3 regions of the Telluria sp. ZB2R32 genome follow, and region 1 is predicted to be linked to each of the others. Evidence: predicted binding sites of a transcription regulator. Region 1 holds the regulator's gene; each other region holds the start of a gene.
What was found. The regulator FNR, encoded in region 1, switches genes on or off when oxygen is low (the NO sensors DNR and NnrR bind a similar motif). The targets are predictions, from matches to a motif close to TTGATNNNNATCAA.

Region 1 (6,893 bases):
GCAGTACCCAGTATTTCAGCGGTGCGGAACAAAGCGCGCTGGACCGCCAGCTGACGCCGCAAACGCCGGCCCGGCGCCAGCAGATGGTGGCCCTGGCGAAAACCGGCGTGGCCCGCCTCGATCAATTCCTCGCCGGCCCGCTCGACGAGACCCGGAAGATTTCGGCCGCGGTGATGCGCTGGTCGCTGTCGAACGTGATCGCCAACGAGCCGTTCGAGGATTACGGCTTCGTGTTTTCGCAGTTCGGCGGTCCGCAGGTCGGCCTGGTCAACTACATGACCCAGACCCACCCGATGCGCAGTGCGCAGGACGTCGACAGCTGGCTGGCACGCCTGGAGCAGGTCGGCACGCGCATGGACGAGGCGCTGGCGCGCGCCCGCAGCGCCAGCGAGCGCAAGCTGATCCCGCCGCGCTTCATCCTCGAGCGCGCCCAGTTCCAGGTCGACACCTTCCTGAAACCGGCGGTGCCGCAGAACGTGCTGGTCGCCTCGCTGGAAAAACGCAGTGCCGAGCTGAAAGACATCACGCCCGAAGCACGCACGGCAGCGATCGCACGCGCCACGCGCATCGTCGACGAAAAAATCCGCCCGGCCTACCTGCGCGTGCAGGGCTTCATGGCCGGACTGCATCCGCAAACGAACGACACGGCGGGCATTGCGCGGCTGCCGGGCGGGCTCAAGGCGTACGAGCGCGCCATCGCCAACTTCACCAGCACTACCCTGAGCGCCGACGAAATCCACGCGATCGGCCTGCGCGAAGTGGCGCGCCTGGAAGCCGAGATGGACAAGCACCTGCGCGCACTCGGCTTCACCGAGGGGAATATCGAAACGCGCATGAAGGCGCTCGACGCCACCTTCCAGCCGCAGGGCGACACCGATCCGCGGCCGGCGATCCTGGCGCAGTACAAGGAGATGGTGAAGGACGCCCAGGCACGCAGCGCGTCGCTGTTCAACCTGAAGCCGCGCGCGCCGGTCGACGTGCTGCGCGAGCCGCCGCTGACGGAAGCCTCGGCCGCGGCCCACTACAGCCTGCCGGCGCCGGACGGCAGCCGTCCCGGCGTGTTCTGGGTCCCGCTGCGCGGACCGAAGTTCGACATGATCCGCATGCGCAGCCTGTCCTACCACGAGGCGGTGCCGGGCCACCACTTCCAGCTGGCGATCCAGCAGGAGCTGGCCGGCATCCCGAAATACCGCAGCCAGCGTATCTTCAGCGGCGGCAGCGCCCACAGCGAAGGCTGGGCGCTGTACACCGAACGCCTGGCGGTGGAGCAGGGCTGGTATGCGGGCGACGTGCCGGGTCTGCTGGGCGCGCTCGGCTCGGAACTGTTCCGCGCGCGCCGCCTCGTCGTCGACACCGGCCTGCACACCAAGGGCTGGACGCGCCAGCAGGCGGTCGACTACGGCATCAACGTCGAGGAAGTCGACCGCTACGTGGTCTGGCCCGGCCAGGCCACCGCCTACATGATCGGCATGCTGCGCATCGTCGAATTGCGCGAGAAGGCGAAGGCCGCGCTGGGACCGAAGTTCTCGCTGCCGGCCTTCCACGACATGGTGCTGGGCGCCGGGTCGGTGCCGCTCGACGTGCTGGGGCAGCTGGTCGACGGCTGGATTGCGAAGCAGTAGGGCGGGCATGCCCGCCGTACGCGCAGGTGCGTGGGCATGACCTTTCTTATATCTGCCGCGGGGTCGCACACGCCGTAAGGCGGGCATGCCCGCCCTACGTGCGCAACCGTTATCGCCGATGGCATACGTGGCATAATCGCCTGACCGACGAGGTGTCATCCGAGGAGCACACATGCAAACCCAGGAACTCCACCGCGGCCGCCTGATCGACCACATCCAGCTGGTCGTCGCCGACCTGCCTGCCTCGCGCACGTTCTACAGCGCCGTCTTCGCCGTCCTGCAAGTGCCGCTCGGCGGGCAGGGCGACGACTATTTCTGGTACGACGAACTGTTCGTTTCCAGCGCTTCCAGCGACGCCGCCCAGGGCCGGCTGACCGGGCGCCATCACCTGGCCTTCCAGGCGCGCGACCGCGCCGGCGTCGATGCTTTTTACAAGGCGGCGTTGCAGGCCGGCGGCCGCGACAACGGCGCGCCGGGCGAGCGCGCCTATCACCCCGGCTATTACGGCGCGTTCGTTCTCGACCCGGACGGCAACAACATCGAAGCCGTCCATCATGGCGAGGCAACCCGCAGCGCGCCTTCGGTGACCGTCACGTTTTGAGCGTCACGTCGTGAGGCGTCCCGGAACCGGGACGCACCGTCTCAGTTCATCGGGCTGCAGGTCTCGGTGCCGGCCGCCATCGCTTTCAGCCGGGCAGGTTGGAGCAGTTTTACCTCGCGCTTGTCGACCGCGATCCAGCCCTGCTTCTTGAATCGCGACAACAGCCGGCTGACGCTCTCGATGGTCAGGCCAAGGTAATTGCCGATGTCTTCGCGCGACATGCGCAACCCGAACTCGGTGGCCGAATAGGCGCGCGCCGCATAGCGCGCCGACAGGTTCACCAAAAAGACCGCGAAGCGCTGCTCGGCGCGCATATTGCCCAGTAATAACATCACGTTCTGCTCGCGCGTGATTTCCTGGCTCATGATTCGGTGGAAATGGCGCAACAGCGTCGGCACCTGGCCGAACAGTTCTTCCAGGCGCGCGAACGGGATCTCGCAGACCTCGCTGTCCTCGAGCGCCACCGCGTCGCAATGGTGGCGGTCGCCGCTGATCGCATCCATGCCGAGCAGTTCGCCGGCCATCTGGAAGCCGGTGATCTGCTGCTCGCCGGCCGCATTGATCTGGTAGGTCTTGAAGTGACCGTAGCGCACGGCGTAGAGGCTGCGAAACGCCTCGCCCATCGCGTACAGGCGCTCGTCGCGGGCAATGCGGCGGCGCGCGCCGATGATCTGGTCGAGGCGGTTCATGTCGGTGTCGTCGAGCCCCATCGGCAGGCACAACTGGTGCATGCTGCAGGCGCCGCAGCTGGCCTTGATGACGCCGAGATTGATCGGCGCGCCGGCGGGGAGGGAGGTGCCTTGGCTCATCGTTGCAAGGGAAAGGAGGGGAAGGTGGGTTACGCGCGATTATAGACCGGACTGTCGCGCAATCCCATCTTTTCGCGATCGGGGCAAATGCCAATTGTGCGCGCCCCGGCCCATGCTAGATTCTGGACACCCACAGCGAATGAGGAGCACCCATGTTTGGCCTATCGGCACTGGACCTGGCACGCGTGCAGTTCGCGTTCACGATGTCGTTTCACATTCTGTTCCCGGCGGTGACCATCGGCCTGGCCAGTTACCTGGCCGTGCTCGAGTTTTCCTGGCTGCGCACCAAGCGCCAGGTGTATGTCGACCTGTACCACTTCTGGCTGAAGATCTTCGCCGTCATGTTCGGCATGGGCGTGGTCTCGGGCATCGTGATGGCCTACCAGATCGGCACCAACTGGAGCTACATGTCCGAATTCGCCGGTTCCATCATGGGACCGGTGCTGGCCTACGAGGTGCTGACCGCCTTTTTCCTGGAAGCGGGCTTCCTTGGGGTGATGCTGTTCGGCTGGACCCGGGTCGGCCCCGGTCTGCATTTCATGGCTACCTGCATGGTCGCGGTCGGCACGCTGATTTCCGCGACCTGGATCCTGGCCGCCAACAGCTGGATGCAGACGCCGCAGGGTTACGCCATCGAGGGCGGGCGCATGGTGCCGGCCGACTGGCTGGCGATCGTCTTCAATCCCTCGTTCCCGTACCGGCTGCTGCACATGGTGGCGGCGGCCTACCTGTGCACGGCGCTGATCGTCGGCGCGGTCGGCGCCTGGCAGCTGTTGCGCCGTACGGACAACCCGGCGGTGCGCAAGATGCTGTCGATGGCGATGTGGATGATCCTGCTGGTCGCGCCGATCCAGGCCGTGATCGGCGATTTTCACGGCCTCAATACCGCCGAGCACCAGCCGGCCAAGCTGGCGGCGATGGAAGGGCACTGGCAGAACGAGCCGGGCGAGGCGATCCCGCTGCTGCTGTTCGGCATACCGGACATGGAGGCGGAAAAAACCCGTTTCGCCGTCGGTATCCCGCACCTGGGCAGCCTGATCCTGACCCACTCCTGGACCGGGCAGATCCCCGGCCTGAAGGAATTCGCGCGCGAAGACCGGCCCAATTCGCTGATCGTGTTCTGGAGCTTCCGCCTGATGGTCGGCCTGGGCCTGTTGATGATCGCGCTCGGCGCCTGGGGCTTCCTGCTGCGCAAGCGCGGGCGCATCTTCACCTACCGCCCCTTCCTGCATGCCGCCCTGTGGATGGGGCCGGCGGGCCTGGTCGCCATCCTGGCCGGCTGGACCACGACCGAGGTCGGGCGCCAGCCCTGGGTGGTGTACGGCGTGCTGCGTACGGCCGACGCCGTCTCGCCGCACGGCGCCGGGCCGCTGGCGCTCACGCTCGCGCTCTTCGTCGTCTCCTACTTCTTCGTGTTCGGCGCCGGCACGCTGTACGTGCTGCGCATGATGAAGAAGGGGCCGCAAGCTTTCGAGCTGCACCGCGCCACCGAGGGCGGGCCGGGTGAAGGGCGCACGCCGATGCGGCCGCTGTCGGCGGCCGACGTGGGAAATGACGACGACGATACGAGCGGCCACGGCGGCGCCGGCATGACACTCGACCCGAAAGGACCATGAGATGGGCATCGATACTTCGGTCATCTGGGCCGTTATCATTTATTTTTCGGTCTTCATGTACGTGGTGCTGGACGGCTTCGACCTCGGCATCGGCATGCTGTTCCCGTTCGTCAAGCAGAAGCGCGACCGCGACACCATGATGAATACCGTGGCGCCGGTCTGGGACGGCAACGAAACCTGGCTGGTGCTGGGCGGGGAGGGGTTGCTGCTGGCCTTCCCGGTGGCCTATTCGATCATCCTGACCGGGCTGTATTTACCACTGATCTTCATGCTGGTCGGCCTGGTGTTTCGCGGCGTCGCCTTCGAATTCCGCTTCAAGGCCAAGGATCACCGGCGCCACCTGTGGGACAAGGCCTTTATCGGCGGCTCGGTGGTGGCCTCGTTCTTCCAGGGCGTCTCGCTCGGCGCTTTCCTCGACGGTATCGCGGTGTCGGGACGCAGCTATGCCGGCGGCGCGCTCGACTGGATCGCGCCGTTCCCGCTGCTGGCCGGCGTCGGCGTCATGATCGCCTACACGCTCCTGGGCAGCACCTGGCTGATCATGAAGACCGAGGGCGACCTGCACAACCGCATGGTGCAGGTGGCGCGGCCGTTCGCGGTCATGCTATTAGCCAGCATCGTCATCATCAGCATCTGGACGCCGCTGCGCGACCCGGCCGTGGCCGACCGCTGGTTCACCTTCCCCAACATCGTGTTCCTGGCGCCGGTGCCGATCCTGGTGCTGCTCTCGATCGCGCTCCTGCTCGGCTCGCTCAGGAACAATCCGCACCGCTGGCCCTTCGTTGCCGCGCTGGCGCTGATCTTCCTGGGCTACACCGGCATGGCGATCAGCATCTGGCCGCACATCGTTCCGCCTTACATCACGATCTGGGAAGCCGCGTCTCCGCCGGCCAGCCAGGGCTTCGCGCTGGTCGGCACGCTCTTCATCCTGCCGGTCATCCTGATGTACACGGTATGGTCGTACTGGGTCTTCCGCGGCAAGGTCAAAGCGGACGCGGGGTATCACTAATGAAGAGGCCCATGCTGCGCCAGCTACTCTGGATGGCCGCCCTCTGGTGCGGCGGGGTCCTCACGCTTTGGCTGGTTGCAGTTATAATCCGCGCCGTCATGCATGCTGCCGGCATGCGCTGACCTGTCGGTATCCGCCCAACATATGCAGGCGCGTTCAAACGTGCGCGCGTTTGGCGGACGAGAGAATACACTTTCGATGAAGATTTATTAACGGAGCACACCACGTGTCCATGCAGTCAGCATCAACAACTCCTCCATCGAGTCCCCTTCCTTTCACGGCGCATGAAGTTGTCCGCCCCGGCGCCACGGTGGCCGTGGCGCTGCCGCTCACTCCCGAAGACCAGGCAAGAAGCGATTTGTACGCACTGGCGGCGCGCCTGCTGCTGGCGCCGCCCGACACGGCCTTGCTGGCCGGCCTCGCCGCGGCCGACCCGATCGAGTCGAACGGCGAGGACCACCGGCTGGCCGACGCCTGGGAGCGCCTGGTGATTGCCGCCGGCGTGACGGAGGCCGATGCCGTGGCCGAGGAATTCGACCTGCTTTTCGTCAGCAGCGGTACGCCGACCCTGAATCCATATGGCTCGCTCTACCTGTCGGGCTTCATGAACGATACCCCGCTGGCCGAGCTGCGCGCCGACCTGGCGCGCTTCGGCATCGGCCGCGTGCGCGGCGTGTTCGAGTCCGAAGACCACCTGGGCGCGCTGTGCGAGACGATGCGCGTGCTGATCGCGGGCGGTCCCGGGATCCGGCGCCAGCCCCTGGCCGTGCAGAAAGCGTTTTTCGAAGCGCGCATCGCGCCCTGGTATGCGCGCTGCCTGGCCGACATGGACAAGGCCGCCGGCGCCAATTTCTACCGGCTGGTCGCGGCGTTCGCCGCCGCGCTGCTGGCAATCGAATCCGAAGCGTTTGCCGTCGAGGACGCTTCCGATGTTTAACCGAACCGAGGGTGACCCCATGGACAAGCAGCAAGACAACCAAGCGGCCGCAGCAGCTTCCGCATCGAATCCCGACCCGTCGCGCCGCAGCTTCCTGAAGGCCGCGCCGCTGGGCGCGCTGGCCGTGGTGGCCGGCGGCGCCGAGGCCAAGCCCGAGATTGCGCCGGTCGAGGCAGCGAAGCCGGATGTCAAGCGCGGCTACCACGAAACCGAGCACATTCGTACCTATTACAAAACCGCCGCCTACTGGTGAGCGACCCCGGAGAGCAGTCATGTCTTTAATAAAAAGTTCAAGCGAC
Region 2 (6,893 bases), on a different contig from region 1:
ACCCCGCCCGTGGGCGACCAGCCGGGCAGCCGCGTGCGCCTGAAGTACGGCTACGTGGTCGAGTGCACCGGTTTCGACAAGGATGCGGACGGTAAAGTAACCGCCGTGCACGTGAAGTATTTCGAGGATTCGAAATCGGGCACGCCGGGCGCCGACAACTACAAGGTCAAGGGCAACATCACCTGGGTCAGCGCCGCCTCGGCCTTGGAAGCGGAAGTGCGCCTGTACGACCGCCTGTTCCTCGATGCGCATCCGGACGCCGGCGGCAAGGACTTCAAGGCCCTGCTCAATCCGAACGCACTGGAAACCATCACCGCCTACCTCGAACCGGGCATGGCGGCAGCATTGCCGGAGCAGCGCTTCCAGTTCGAGCGCCACGGCTATTTCGTGGCCGACCAGGTCGACTCGAAGCCGGGCAAGCCGGTCTTCAACCGCGTGACGACGCTCAAGGACAGCTGGGCCAAGTAAGCGTTTGTGCCCCCATCCGATCCCGCTCCGGTCTGTCCGCAGCGGGATTTTTTATGTGCGACGCCTTTGCCATGCGCGCAACTGGTAGAAATGACAGGTTTCAGCCCGACCGGTCTGCGCGATTCTGATGCAAATCAAATAAAGGTCTTGGAACTGGATTCGACATGGGGATCACGGCCAAGTGGGTCAAGAAGGTCAACGCGATCAAGCCGGGTTCGTGGGCAGGCGTCCTGCTGTCGCTCGGCGTCGGTGTCGCCCTGCACATGATCACCAGCGAAGCCGTCGAAAACGATGCCCGGACGCGCTTCGGCCATATGGCGCGCAACGTCCAGTCGACCCTGGAGAGCCGCTTCAAGGCCTATGGCGATTTGCTGCGAGGCACCGCCAGCCTGTTCCGCGCGTCGGACGAGGTCACGCGCGAGCAGTTTGGGCGCTACATGGACGCCCTCGACCTGGCCCGCAACTTCCCTGGCGTGGTGTCGATCAATTTCGCCTATTACTTCACTGACGCCGAACGCGACCGGTTCGAAGCGCGCATGTTGCACAACATCGATGGGCGCGGGCGTAACGCCAGGATCAGGCCCGAAGGGCGGCGGCCCGAGTACACGGTGCTGTCGTTTGTCGAACCGGGCACGGCCTGGGTCGGGCGGATCGGCCTCGACATGCAAACGGTGCCGGGCGGCCTGCGGGTATTGACGCAATCGCGCGACACGGGCGAACTGATTACCGGGGGCTCTCCGGTAAAGGCCGGATCGAAGGTGATGGGTCTTGCAATGCGCATGCCGGTGTACCGTGCCGCCATGCCCCTGCAGGACGTGGCCCAGCGCCGCGCCGCTTACTTGGGGACGGTCGGCATCGGTTTCAGTGTCGATCGTCTTGCGCAGGGCGTGCTCGATACCATGCCGAAAAACGCGACGCGGCTTGCGATTACCGGGATGGCCCCGGTCGAAGAAGCAGGCAAGTCGCCGAGTGCTTATCGACGCGTCGTGTATTTCGACAACTTCCCCGACGCCGCTCCCGACGAACAGGCCGAGTTTGCTGCCCTCTTGCCGGTGGGTGCAGACGGAAGCGGGTGGGACATTCGTTTCAGCGTAAAGAAACGCAGCCTGTATTCCAGCATCGACAGGCCCCTCCCCTGGGTCGCGATGCTGGCCGGGACGATCAGCACCGCCCTGCTGTGCGCCCTGTTCCAGACGCTCAGTTCATCGCGCCGGCGCGCCGTCGGCCTGGCCGAGGAAATGACCGGAGAACTGCGTGCCAGCGAAGCGAAACTGCAAAAAACCAACGACAACCTGCGGCGCCTGGCGGCCCATGCTGAAACCATCAAGGAAAGTGAACGCAAACGCATTGCGCGCGAGATCCACGACGACCTCGGCCAGAATCTGCTGGCGCTGCGCATCGAGGTCGATTTGCTGGCCTCGCGCACCAGCATGCGCCATCCGAAGCTGCATGCCCGTGCACGCTGGATGCTCGAGCAAATCGACGTCACCATCAAGAGCGTGCGCCAGATCATCAACGACCTGCGCCCGCACGTGCTCGACCTCGGCCTGACGGCGGCGGTCGACTGGCAGATCACCGAATTCCAGCGGCGCACGGGCGTCGACTGCGAACTGGTGTCGCACAACCACGACCTGCACGTGAGCGACCGCTGCGCCACGACGCTGTTCCGCATCCTGCAGGAATCGCTCACCAACGTGTCGCGCCACGCCCGCGCGACCAAGGTCCGGGTCGAGCTCGCCATCGACCCGGAATCGATCTCGATGACCGTCAGCGACAACGGCATCGGCCTGACCAAGGCGGGTGGGCAAAAACCGGGGTCCTTCGGCCTGGTCGGCATCGAGGAACGGGTCAAGATCCTGGGCGGTAAATGCATCATCACCAGCGGTCCCCATCTCGGCACCACCGTCCATGTTTCCATTCCCGCAGCCAACAACCTCCTCTCGGTCGCCACCATACCGGCCCCTGCGGCCGCAGACCCGGCCTGCAGCCAGCTGTAGGCGCAGAAGATCCCATCTTGTAGTCCTACTACCCGTCACGTCGCAGGCGAATTTGCGACAAATTTTTGTTGACGTCACTCAACTTGCGCAAAATCAACGATTTTCGGACACTTGAGGCAGACAATTCATATCACTGCAACGCGTCAATACCAGGGAAAAAGATCAGCAGGAGGAGGACCCATCATTTGTCAGCACCACGTCGTTGATTGTCGGAACCCAACTATTCAATAACAACTTATCAGCCAACACTAAGGATAAATCATGATCTCGAATAACGACTTTGCCCTCATCGCCGCGCTGGATTTGAACCCGATCAAAACGAAACTCATGCACAAGGAATCGGGCGAGGGCTGGTCCCCGGCCCATGCCAATGCGGTCGAAATCGAGTACCGCCGCTTCCTGTACCTGATGAAAGCGTTCCCCCATGTGGAAACGGCGCCGCTGGTCGATGTCGACACCTTCTGGCACTACCACATTCTCGACACGATGAAATATGCGCGCGATTGCGAGCAGGCCTTTGGCTACTTCGTGCACCATTCCCCCTACCTCGGCCTGGAGGGCGACAACCCGGTGGAAATGCATCAGCAAGCCGGGGAACGCATGCGCGAGCTGTATGAGTCCACCTTCGGCCTGTCGTATGTGCGCCCGCTGCGAACCGACGGCGTACCTGAAGCCGCCGATGTGCAAACGGCATCGAATCCCGCCCTGGGCCGGGCGGCAAACTCGGCCTGGTGCGTCTCCCCTGGCATCGTCAAGGCGGCCGACGTCCAGACGGCCTGGTGCGTCTCGCCGGGCATCGTCAAGGCAGCCGACGTCCGGACCGCCTGGTGCGTCTCCCCCGGCATCGTCAAGGCGGCCGACGTCCAGACCGCCTGGTGCGTTTCCCCGGGCATCGTCAAGGCAGCCGACGTCCAGACCGCCTGGTGCGTCTCCCCAGGCATCCAGCAAGCAGCCTGATACGTCACATCCCCGCCGGCCGGGCGTCGCTGGAGCAGGCGGCCGGTGTCGTCCCCGGTACACCGGCTTCTTCGCCCGGCCCGCATGCGGGCCGCCTCGTACCAGCGTCGTTGACATCCAGGACCGGCAGCTACCCCGTGCCGCCGGCCTGCCCTGCCCTGCGGCCCTGGCCATTCCGGTCTGCGAAGCAATCATCCGTGAGCGGGGTACGTAGCTAGTACCTGGTGAAGCCGCCGATTCGCACACGCGCAGCGATTCATCCTCCGACCTCCCCCCCGGCCTTGCCGTGGCGGCTCTTTTTCGCTCCCAAACTTCGTACGACGCAACTACCAAGTTGAGTAGGCTGCGGCCAGTCCGCATCGCGAATATTCTGATTTTTATCAAACGAATTGAAAGTAATAGCCAGCAGGCCGATTGCCCACATCCTTAAACGGCAAACCGACGCTTTGCAACAAGACAGTCATCAGAAGGAGGACGCCCACTTGCCCAGCATCAATTCGCTCACCGTCACACCACAACCACAATAACGATGCAGTTCCCAAGACAAGGACAAATCATGATCCCGACTGACGACTTCTCCCTCATTGCCAACCTGGACCTGAACCCGATCAAGACCAAGCTGATGCATGTGGAATCCGGCGAAGGCTGGTCACCCGAGCGCGCGCAAGCAATCGAAACCGAATACCGCCGCTTCCTGTACCTGATGAAAGCGTTCCCGAAGGTAGAGATGGCCCCGCTGCAAGACGTCGACACCTTCTGGCACTACCACATCCTCGACACCATGAAGTACGCCCGCGATTGCGAGCAGGTTTTCGGCTACTTCCTGCACCATTACCCCTACCTCGGCATGGAAGGCGACGATGGCGAGGAGATGCAGCAACAGGCGGGCGGTCGCATGCGCGAGTTGTATCAGTCGACGTTCAACGTGCCCTATCCGCAGGCAGCCGACCAGCCTGCCGCATGGTGCACGGGCACCGGCCTTGTCGAGGCAGTTGCTGCGCACACCGCGTGGTGCACGGGTACCGGCATTGGCAAGGCGGGTATTGCGCAAACCGCGTGGTGCACGGGTACGGGAATTGCCAGGTCAGCCTGATATCACACTCGTCCCGCCCGGGCTTTCCGCGGCGGGAATTTTTTTTGGCTCAACTGTCCTGGCCGTCGTTAAGACTGTTGCAAGACATCAGCGCGTGCGCTTGCGAACACCACACCGGTCAGGTTTTCTTGTGACGCGCCCGTAATTGCTGCCGTCCCTGGGTCTGCGTCTTGTTGCGCTTGCTCTCATACAGCGCCGTCGCCTCCTTCTTCGCCTGCTCGACGGTACGCATCGCCTCGTGGTCGTCGTGCGCCACGAAATAATCGTTCGCCTGCGCATCGACGACCAGCTTGATCGCAGCCTCGTCGTCCAGGTCGTAGATCTCGGTCAGCAGGGTCGTCACTTCGTCGAGGAAGGCTTCGTAGGTCAGGGTCGTCATGGGGTGGCTCTTCGTAAAATGCTTTTGGGAGGGGCGCTATTCTACAGCGGCCATTGCGCCAGCGCGTGCTGCACGTCCGGATAGCGCAGGCGCGCGCCCAGCTCGCGGCGCAAGCGCGTGTTGTCGAGGCGGCGCGATTCCGACATGTACGACAGCAGTACCGGCGACACCACCTCGCGCAGCGCGGCGCGCGCCAGGCGCGGCGGGCGCGGCAGCCCGGCGGCGTCGGCGACGGCATCGAAATAGTCGGCCATCTTCAGCCGGGTATCGTCGGCCGCATGATAAACCCGGCCGGGCCGCGCGCGAAACAGCGCCAGCATGACGATGCGCGCCAGGTCGTCGGCCTGGATGTGGTTGGTGTACACGTCGTCTTCCGCGCGCAGCGCCGGCGTGCCTTCGCGCAGGCGCTTCAGGGGCAGGCGCTCGATCGCGTAGATGCCGGGCACGCGCAGGATGGCGACGCTGCCGCCGACGCGCCGCGCCCAGCCGCGCAGCACCCGTTCGGCGTCGACGCGGCGCGCGGCGCGCGCATTCTTCGGCGCCACCGTGCGCGTTTCGTCGATCAGCGCCCCGCCGCAATCGCCGTAGACCCCGCTCGTACTCACATACACGAGGTGTGCCCCCGCGGGTAGAATGGCGGTCACATTGCGGGTACGCACGTCAAGCATGCCTTCGGGCCGCGGCGGCGCCAGGTGCACCACCCAGGGCGCCAGGCCGCGCAGGCGCGCCAGGCTGGCCGGTTGATCCAGGTCGGCCAGGACCGGCACCGCCCCGGCGGCGCGGATGGCCGCGGCATGTTCAGGGTCGCGCGTGACGGCAAACACCCGAAAGCGCGCCGCCAGCAGCGGCAGCAGGCGCATGCCGACGTCGCCGCAGCCGATCAGGAGCAGGCGCGGACGGCCGATGCGATGTGTGCAGTTCATATTAATAGAATTCATTTTGAGGATTGTATGACGTTCCAGATCACTGTCCAGCCCAGCGGCACCCAGTTTGCCTGCGAAGCCGACGAAACCGTGCTGGCAGCCGCGATTCGCGCTGGCGTCGGCCTGCCCTACGGCTGCAAGAATGGCGCCTGCGGTTCCTGCAAGGGCAAGGTCGTCGGCGGCGCGGTGACGCACAAGCCGCACCAGGCGCGCGCCCTCTCCGAGCAGGAAAAATTGAAAGGCATGTCGCTGTTCTGTTGCGCGCTGCCCGAGGGCGACGTGGTCATCGAGGCGCGCGAGATCGGCGGCAGCAGCGATTACCCGATCCGCAAGATGCCGACCCGGGTGGCCTCGATCACGCGCGCCGCGCCGGACGTGGCGATCGTCACGCTGCAGTTGCCGGCCAACGAGGCGCTGGCCTACCGCGCCGGCCAGTACATCGAATTCCTGCTCAAGGACGGCAAGCGCCGCGCCTACAGCCTGGCCTGCGCGCCAAGCCTGGAGCGTCCGCTGGAACTGCACATCCGCCACCTGGCGGGCGGCCTGTTCACCGACCACGTCTTCGGCGCCATGAAGGAACGCGACATCCTGCGCTTCGAGGGCCCGCTCGGCACCTTCTTCCTGCGCGAGGAATCCGACAAGCCGATCGTGCTGCTGGCCTCGGGCACCGGATTCGCACCGGTGAAAGCCCTGGTCGAACACCTGATGCACCTGAAGTCCACCCGCAAGGTCGTCCTGTACTGGGGCGGGCGCCGTCCGCAAGACCTGTACATGGACGAACTCTGCCAGGCCTGGACCACGACCCTGCCCGACTTCACCTATGTGCCGGTGGTGTCCGACGCCCTGCCGGAAGACGGCTGGACCGGGCGCAGCGGCTACGTGCACGCGGCGGTGATGCAGGATATTCCCGATCTCTCCGGCTGGCAGGTGTATGCCTGCGGCGCGCCGGTGATGGTCGACGCGGCGCGGGGCGAGTACGTGGCGCAGTGCGGCTTGCCGGCGGAAGAGTTTTATGCGGATGCGTTTACGACGGAAGCGGACCTGGCGGCGCAATGATGGGGTCAGCAGACCCATCT
Region 3 (6,893 bases), on a different contig from region 1:
GCGGTAGACGCAGATGGGTGGGCGATCAATTCGTTCTCGACGTGGACGATGCCCGCCAGCCGGTAGGGAAAGCTGCTCGACAACAGCGTCGCCATGTGGGCGCGCTGGACCGGCAGGTACCACCAGGTGAGCGGCACCGTGTCCAGTGTAAACCCCAGCGCCGCGCGGTAGCGTGCGACGTGCGCGAGATCCAGCCGCGGCAGCGTGAAGCGCGAGGTCAGCGGCGCGATCGGACCCGCCGGCACGGCGCGCGCCCGCTTGGAAAGGACGCGCAGGATGAAGCCGGCGCCCATGCGCGGCAGCAGCGGCGCCAGGCCGGTATCAGGCGAACGAAGCACTTTTTCTCCCTGAAGTGGGCGCCGGGACGCAATTTCGCTGCGCCCGGACGAAGTTCTCGCAGCGAAAATGCTGTGATTGATCGATAATACCGCCTGACGACGCACTACCGCACTGTCGCGCAAGTTTTACGGAGACTGTATGAACAAAGTTGGTCCATCGACCCTGTCGATCCAGAAAAGCCTGATGCCCCTTCCTACCCCCGAGCGTACCGCGCTGCTCGAGAACCCCGGCTTCGGCCGCGCGTTCAGCGACCACATGGTCACCATCCGCTACACCGAAGGCCGTGGCTGGCACGACGGCAAGGTCGAAGCACGCGGCATGCTGCCGCTCGATCCGTCGACCATGGTGCTGCACTACGCCCAGGAAATCTTCGAAGGCCTGAAGGCTTACCCGCTGCCGGACGGCGGCGCCGCCCTGTTCCGTCCGGAAGCCAACGCACGCCGCTTTCAGAAGTCGGCGCAGCGCCTGGCGATGGCGCCGCTGCCGGAAGAACTGTTCCTGGAAGCCGTGCACGCGATCGTCAGCGAAGACCGCGACTGGATTCCGCAATCCGAAGGCGCCGCGCTCTACCTGCGCCCCTTCATGATCGCCACCGAAGCCGCGCTCGGCGTTCGCCCGGCCAGCGAATACCTGTTCTGCATCTTCGCTTCGCCTGCCGGTAACTACTTCAAGGGCGGCAGCGCCGGCATCACGCTGTGGGTGTCCGAGAACTACATCCGCGCCGCGCCCGGCGGCACCGGCGACGCCAAGTGCGGGGGCAACTACGCCGCCAGCCTGGCCGCGCAAGCCGAGGCCACGCGCGAAGGCTGCGACCAGGTCGTGTTCCTGGACGCCGTCGAGCGCAAATGGGTCGAGGAACTGGGCGGCATGAACATCTTCTTCGTGTTCGAAGACGGTTCGATCCAGACCCCGCCGCTGACCGGCACCATCCTGCCGGGCATCACCCGCGATTCGCTGATCGTGCTGGCGCGCGACGCCGGCATCACCGTGCGCGAAGAGCCGTATTCGATCGACCAGTGGAAAGCGGACGCCGCCAGCGGCCGCCTCACCGAAGCCTTTGCCTGCGGTACGGCGGCCGTGGTCACCCCGATCGGCAAGGTCAAGGGCAGCGGCTTCGAGGCGACCATCGGCACCGGCGAAGCCGGCCCGGTCACCACGCGCCTGAAAACCACGCTGCTCGACATCCAGAACGGCCGCGGTGAAGACAAGCACGGCTGGCTGCAGCGCGTGTTCTAAAGCTTCGTTCCGCCAAGCTGTATTCCGCATTACTGCGGGCGTGGCTTGCTGCGCCCGCAGCGTCGAAGCATATGTTTCAAACAAACAACGCGCCCTTGTTGTTAAGTTGCATATGAGCAATTGCCTCTTTATCATGGCTGACTTACTCCATTGATAACCGACATGAACAACATCGCACTCGCATTTGCTCTTGCCCTGGCGTCGCTGGGCGCCGCCCAGGCCCAGACCTGGGTCCCGGTCCAGGACCTCGCCACCAAACCGCTGCGCTTCGTGGTCGGCGCCGGCCTCACCTACGGCGGCGAAAAGATCATCACGGCGCAGTACGCCGACGGCGACAAGGTCGACATCGACGGCGGCGGCACCGTGGCCCTGCTGGCCGGCGTCGATTACCGCGTCAACCCGCAATTCTCGGTCCAGGGTACGGTCGGCTACCACGTCGACAACGCCGCCGGCAGCAACGGCGACATCCGTTTCGAACGCGTGCCGCTCGAGCTGCTCGGCTACTACCACGTGAACGACAAGGTGCGCGTCGGCGGCGGCCTGCGTTATGTCACCGGCACCGCGCTGCGTACCAGCGGCGTGGCCGACATCGGCGACTACGATTTCAAGGACACGACCAGCCCGGTCGCCGAAATCGAATACCTGTACTCGCCCCGGCTCGGTTTCAAGCTGCGCTACGTGAACGACGAGTTCAAGATGAAGGACTTCAACGAGACCGTCAAGGGCGACCACATCGGCATGCTGGTGAATTTCTACTTTTGAGGCCAGCAGGGATGGCTTCTGAGGCCATCCCGGCACGTTTGAGCCTGATCAACCACGCCCCCGGGTCGGCCGTCAGACTGGTTCCGCATGCGCCTCCCGGCGCTGCAATCCACTTGTCACGGAGGCCACCATGTTCAAACGCATCCTGTTACCGACCGACGGATCCGAACTGTCGTCGCGCGCCGTGCTCGCGGGCGTGAGTTTTGCCAAAGAGATTGGTGCACAAGTCATCGGCGTGACCGCGCTGCCCGACTTCAAGACCTTCACCGCCGACGCCGACATGATCGAAAGCACCGAGGACCAATACCTCGCCGCCAGCGAGGCGCGTGCCGGCAAATACCTGGCCACTGTGTCCGACGCCGCGCGCTCGCTCGGCGTCGAATGCGCAACCGTGCTGGTGCGCTCGGACGATCCGCACGAGGCGATCCTGCGCACCGCGCGCGAACGCGGCTGCGACCTGATCGTCATGGCTTCGCACGGCCGGCGCGGCCTGGGCGGATTGCTGTTGGGGAGCGAAACGCAGAAGGTGCTGCTGCACAGCGCGATTCCGGTTCTGGTGTATCGCTGAACTTTGCTACAGCCGGCGCCTGCCGGCCGCGGTCAGCTTCAGATCCAGTAAACGAACGCGGCCAGGCCGACGATCAGCGCCACCTTGGTCACTTTATAGGCGGTCTTGTTCCAGGCCTTGTAGCGGCGGCGGTACTGGCCCATCACGTGCGAGATGCGGAACAGCTTGCTGACGAGACCGGTCTGGTCGCCGGTTTCGTTGGGCGAACTGGCGGCCGTCATCATGGTGCGGCCGAGCCAGCGGTTGATGGCCGACATCCAGCGGTAACGCATCGGCCGCTCGATGTCGCAAAACAGGATGATGCGGTCGCTGTCGCTGCCGTTGATCGCCCAGTGGATATAGGTTTCGTCGAAGATCACGCCTTCGCCGTCGCGCCAGCTGTGGCGCTGGCCGTCGACTTCGATGAAGCAGCGGTCGTCGTTGGGCGTGGCCAGGCCGAGGTGATAGCGCATCGAGCCGGCGAACGGGTCGCGGTGCGGGTTGAGCTTGGCGCCGGGCGGCAGTTCGGCGAACATCGCCGCCTTGACCGTCGGGATCGCTTGCAGCAGCGCATGGGTTTGCGGGCACAGGCGCTCCGCCGACGGGTGGCTGGCGTCGTACCACTTCAGGTAGAAGCGCTTCCAGCCGGTCTTGAAGAAGGAATTGAAACCGGCATCGTCGTTCTGCTCGGCGGCCTTGATCTTTTTCAGGGCCAGCAGGTGTTCCGCTTCGGCGCGGATGACTTGCCAGTTCGCCTGCAGCGGCGCCAGCTCGGCAAAATCACGGACGGGAATGTAGGGCGTGCTCGGCACCCGCGAGAACAGGTGCATGAAGAAGTTGATCGGTGCCATGAACGACGAATGGTCGAACAATTGCCGCCCGAATGGCAGGCGCACCTTGCCGCGGAAGTGGATATGAAGAACCGCGAGGAAATAAAAACCGACCAACGCCCACTTCATCTTTCCCCCAGCCCGGCCTCTGCAGCCGGTGTCAACTTGAACAGGGCGCAAGAATAGCATATCCACCAGGTACCCGTCGGGGACCCGGTGAAAACGGCATTGCCTGTCGCGTGCATGCCGAAGCTTGCACGCTCACGCCGCGCGCAGCCGCGAATCGGCGGACGCGCGCGGCCGAAGATTAATGGAGCGCCGTGATTGCGTAGCCTTTTTCGGCAAGCTGGCCAGCCAGGTTGTCGATCTCGTAGTCGGGCAACTGATCGGCGTCGTCGTCGATCTCGAAGGCTTTCGCCTCCACTTCCCAATCGGTGTTGGTGGCTTCTTCAGGGATGTTGCGGGTTTCCGGCACGGCCAAGTAGGATAACTTGCCGTCGCTTTCGGCTCTGCGGTAAATGTCCAGGCGCATAATCGTTTCCTTACAGTGAAAAAAGCGCGCTTTCGGATGAAAGCGAACGACTCCACAGTAGGCGATCACGCCGCGCGCGTCTGTTAATTGCCCCACACTCTGCCGGACAGGGCGCCGCATGGCCTAGCGGCCCGGCGACAGGCCCAGCACGCGGGCCGGCAGCATCACGATCGCGCGCAGCAGGCTGAAGACGGCCTCGACGCCGATCCCCAACAGGCGCAGCGGCAGCAAGACCAGCCAGACGAGCGGATACAGCACGAGCGCCAGCAGAGCGAGTGGCCAGCACAGGAACAGGAGTAACAGCCACAGCAGGAAACCGAACATCGTATGCTCCAGTGGAAGGGTTGGAGCGAGTGTACGGCGCGGCTGGCCGGACGGCCGGTGGAATGCGACGAATGGCAGCCTGGGGCGGCCAAATTGCGCCATTGCGCGACGAACAAGTATTCCGTACGGTGGGCATGCCCACCGTTACGTGCGCATGCTTTCACTTGGGGCTGCAATGACCCGCAGTACGGTGCGAGCGGACGGTCGAGACCGCGCATGGGGCAACCGCACGCAAGGCGGCGGGCATGCCCGCCCTACGTCAGGCGAATTCGACGGTGCGCATGGCGACCGGCGCGATGGCCTCAGCCTCGGCCTCATCGAACGCCAGCGCCGCGCGGATCGACGCCTGCAGGCTCGGGATCGAGGCGCCGGCGCGGTACTGGAACGACACCTGGACGACATCGCCCGCGATGACGTCCAGCGCCTTCGCCAGCGGCAGCGTCATGTAGTGGTTCAGCCAGTCGATGGTGGCGCCGCGTTCCTGCACGATCGACAGCACGTTCTTGGTCACGAAGCGCAAGGCGTTCAGGGTGCCGTCCTGCTCGACCGTAAAACTGCCGCGCCAGGCGATCAGGCTGTCGACCGGTTCGGCGAAGTCGAGCACGCTGTACACGGCCGGCTGGGCCAGCTCGACCGTGCCGGGATAGGCGACCGCGGTGTCCTGGAACTGGACGATCGGCGCGTAGTAGCCGTGGAAGGCATAGTCCTGCTGCAGCGGCTGCACCGCCATCACCACCGCTTCCGGCATGAAGACCGGCAGCGGGCCGCCGAAGCGGGCCAGGTAGCGCTCCTTGAAGGCTTCGATGACGGCCACCTGCTTTTCGCGCAGCATGGCGACGTGGATCATTTCGCAGATGACGACGTCGACCGGCTCGGGCGGCAGGTAGTCGAAGGCATCGGCATGGATCACCTCGACCTTGTGGCCGTTCGGGTTCATCGCCAGGAAGCGGCGCGCTTCCTTCACCAGATCCGGATTGAACTCGACGCAATACACTTTGTCGGCCTGCCGGGCCGCGAAATACGAGAGCACGCCGGTGCCGCCGCCAAGCTCCAGCACCTTCATGCCGGGACGCACCGCGTGGGCGATCGCCGCCTGGAAGGCATTCATGCGGTTCTGGTCCATCAGCATGTTGTGGTGATAGTGGACCGGGATGAATTGCCCGAGGTAGCAGCTTTCGATTTCGCGTTCGTTCAGCATGGAGGATCCTTGGTGGGTGGCGCTGTTGCTGCGCCGCAATTAATTCGATGACCAGATTATGGGACCCGGAGCGCACACCCGATAACGAGAGAAAAGCTGGAAATACCCGCCAGTTCGGCCGACGCATGACTGTGGAGAAATAAAAGGTCGTAAAAAAAACCGGCGCGCAGGCCGGTTCGTGTTCGAGGTGCAAACGCTCAGCCGCCCTGCTCCAGCGCCCTGGCCACGCGCGGCTTGCCGGCCCGTTCGGCCAGCTGCACGGCGGTCAAGCCTTCGCCGTTCCTGCGCATGCGGTCGGCGCCATGGGCGATCAGCACCAGCGCGGCGCCGTCGTGGCCTTCGCGCGCCGCCATCATCATCGGTGTGTAGGCGCCGCTGGCTTTCGGCGAGACGGCGTCGACCTTCGCCCCGCGCGCGATCAGGAGGCGCACGATGTCCTCGTCGCCGCTGGCCGCCGCGTAGTGCAAGGCCGTCCAGCCCGGCTGGTTGACGGCGGCGCCCTTGGCCAGCAGCGCTTCGACCGCCGGACGGTTGCGCTTGAAGGCGGCCATCATCAGCGCCGTATTGCCGTTCGCCGCCTTCGCTTCGAGGTTGGTGCCGGGATGGTCGAGGAAGATCTGGAACACCTTCATCGCCTCTTCGCGCAGCGCCTGCACCATGCCCGGCTCGCCGCCGATCGGATTGGGCTGGTTGGGATTGACGACCGTGCCGAGCATCGCCTTGACCGTCCTGACGTCGTCCACCTGCACCGAGCGGAAGAAGGTGGTCAGCTCGGCTTCGCCCGGCGGCTTCGAGGCCGCGGCGGCAACGAGGCCGCTGGCCATGCCGGCCGTGAGTACGATGCTCCTCAGGACTAGGCGGCGTGTTGGCTGCATGTCAGGCCTTTGCGTGCTGGAACAGGTTGAAGAAGTTCTCGCTGGTACGGTCGGCCACGTCGCGCAGCGGCACGTCTTTCAAGGTGGCGATGTATTCGGCCACGTGCGCGACATAGCCCGGCTCGTTCATCCTGCCGCGGAACGGCACCGGCGCCAGGTAGGGCGAATCGGTTTCGATCAGGATGCGCTCGAGCGGCACCGCGCGCGCCACCGCCTGCAAGTCTTTGGCGCTCTTGAAGGTGACGATACC

Region 2: AC56LG_RS02250 (glycine-rich domain-containing protein) is a predicted target of FNR. The motif match lies at 2,534-2,547, and genes of this name have one in related genera.
Region 3: AC56LG_RS17100 (universal stress protein) is a predicted target of FNR. The motif match lies at 2,376-2,389, and genes of this name have one in related genera.

The regions. Positions count from the first base shown of each region.
Region 1 covers NZ_JCASIG010000006.1:310,755-317,647, reverse strand. The annotation lists gene AC56LG_RS19005 (DUF885 domain-containing protein) at 1-1,622, shown strand, start outside; gene AC56LG_RS19000 (VOC family protein) at 1,795-2,223, shown strand; gene fnr (fumarate/nitrate reduction transcriptional regulator Fnr) at 2,265-3,032, opposite strand; gene AC56LG_RS18990 (cytochrome ubiquinol oxidase subunit I) at 3,185-4,648, shown strand; gene cydB (cytochrome d ubiquinol oxidase subunit II) at 4,650-5,657, shown strand; gene AC56LG_RS18980 (DUF2474 family protein) at 5,603-5,779, shown strand; gene AC56LG_RS18975 (TorD/DmsD family molecular chaperone) at 5,890-6,594, shown strand; gene AC56LG_RS18970 (twin-arginine translocation signal domain-containing protein) at 6,614-6,847, shown strand; gene AC56LG_RS18965 (formate dehydrogenase subunit alpha) at 6,867-6,893, shown strand, end outside.
Region 2 covers NZ_JCASIG010000001.1:512,625-519,517, forward strand. The annotation lists gene AC56LG_RS02240 (glutamine--tRNA ligase/YqeY domain fusion protein) at 1-468, shown strand, start outside; gene AC56LG_RS02245 (CHASE domain-containing protein) at 633-2,465, shown strand; gene AC56LG_RS02250 (glycine-rich domain-containing protein) at 2,727-3,422, shown strand; gene AC56LG_RS02255 (glycine-rich domain-containing protein) at 3,979-4,515, shown strand; gene AC56LG_RS02260 (hypothetical protein) at 4,634-4,894, opposite strand; gene AC56LG_RS02265 (sugar nucleotide-binding protein) at 4,936-5,817, opposite strand; gene AC56LG_RS02270 (CDP-6-deoxy-delta-3,4-glucoseen reductase) at 5,845-6,873, shown strand.
Region 3 covers NZ_JCASIG010000005.1:439,448-446,340, reverse strand. The annotation lists gene AC56LG_RS17115 (MaoC/PaaZ C-terminal domain-containing protein) at 1-338, opposite strand, end outside; gene AC56LG_RS17110 (branched-chain amino acid aminotransferase) at 478-1,575, shown strand; gene AC56LG_RS17105 (outer membrane beta-barrel protein) at 1,738-2,337, shown strand; gene AC56LG_RS17100 (universal stress protein) at 2,468-2,905, shown strand; gene lpxO (lipid A hydroxylase LpxO) at 2,944-3,843, opposite strand; gene AC56LG_RS17090 (DUF6139 family protein) at 4,022-4,246, opposite strand; gene AC56LG_RS17085 (hypothetical protein) at 4,370-4,570, opposite strand; gene AC56LG_RS17080 (class I SAM-dependent methyltransferase) at 4,830-5,768, opposite strand; gene AC56LG_RS17075 (ankyrin repeat domain-containing protein) at 5,966-6,643, opposite strand; gene AC56LG_RS17070 (TatD family hydrolase) at 6,645-6,893, opposite strand, start outside.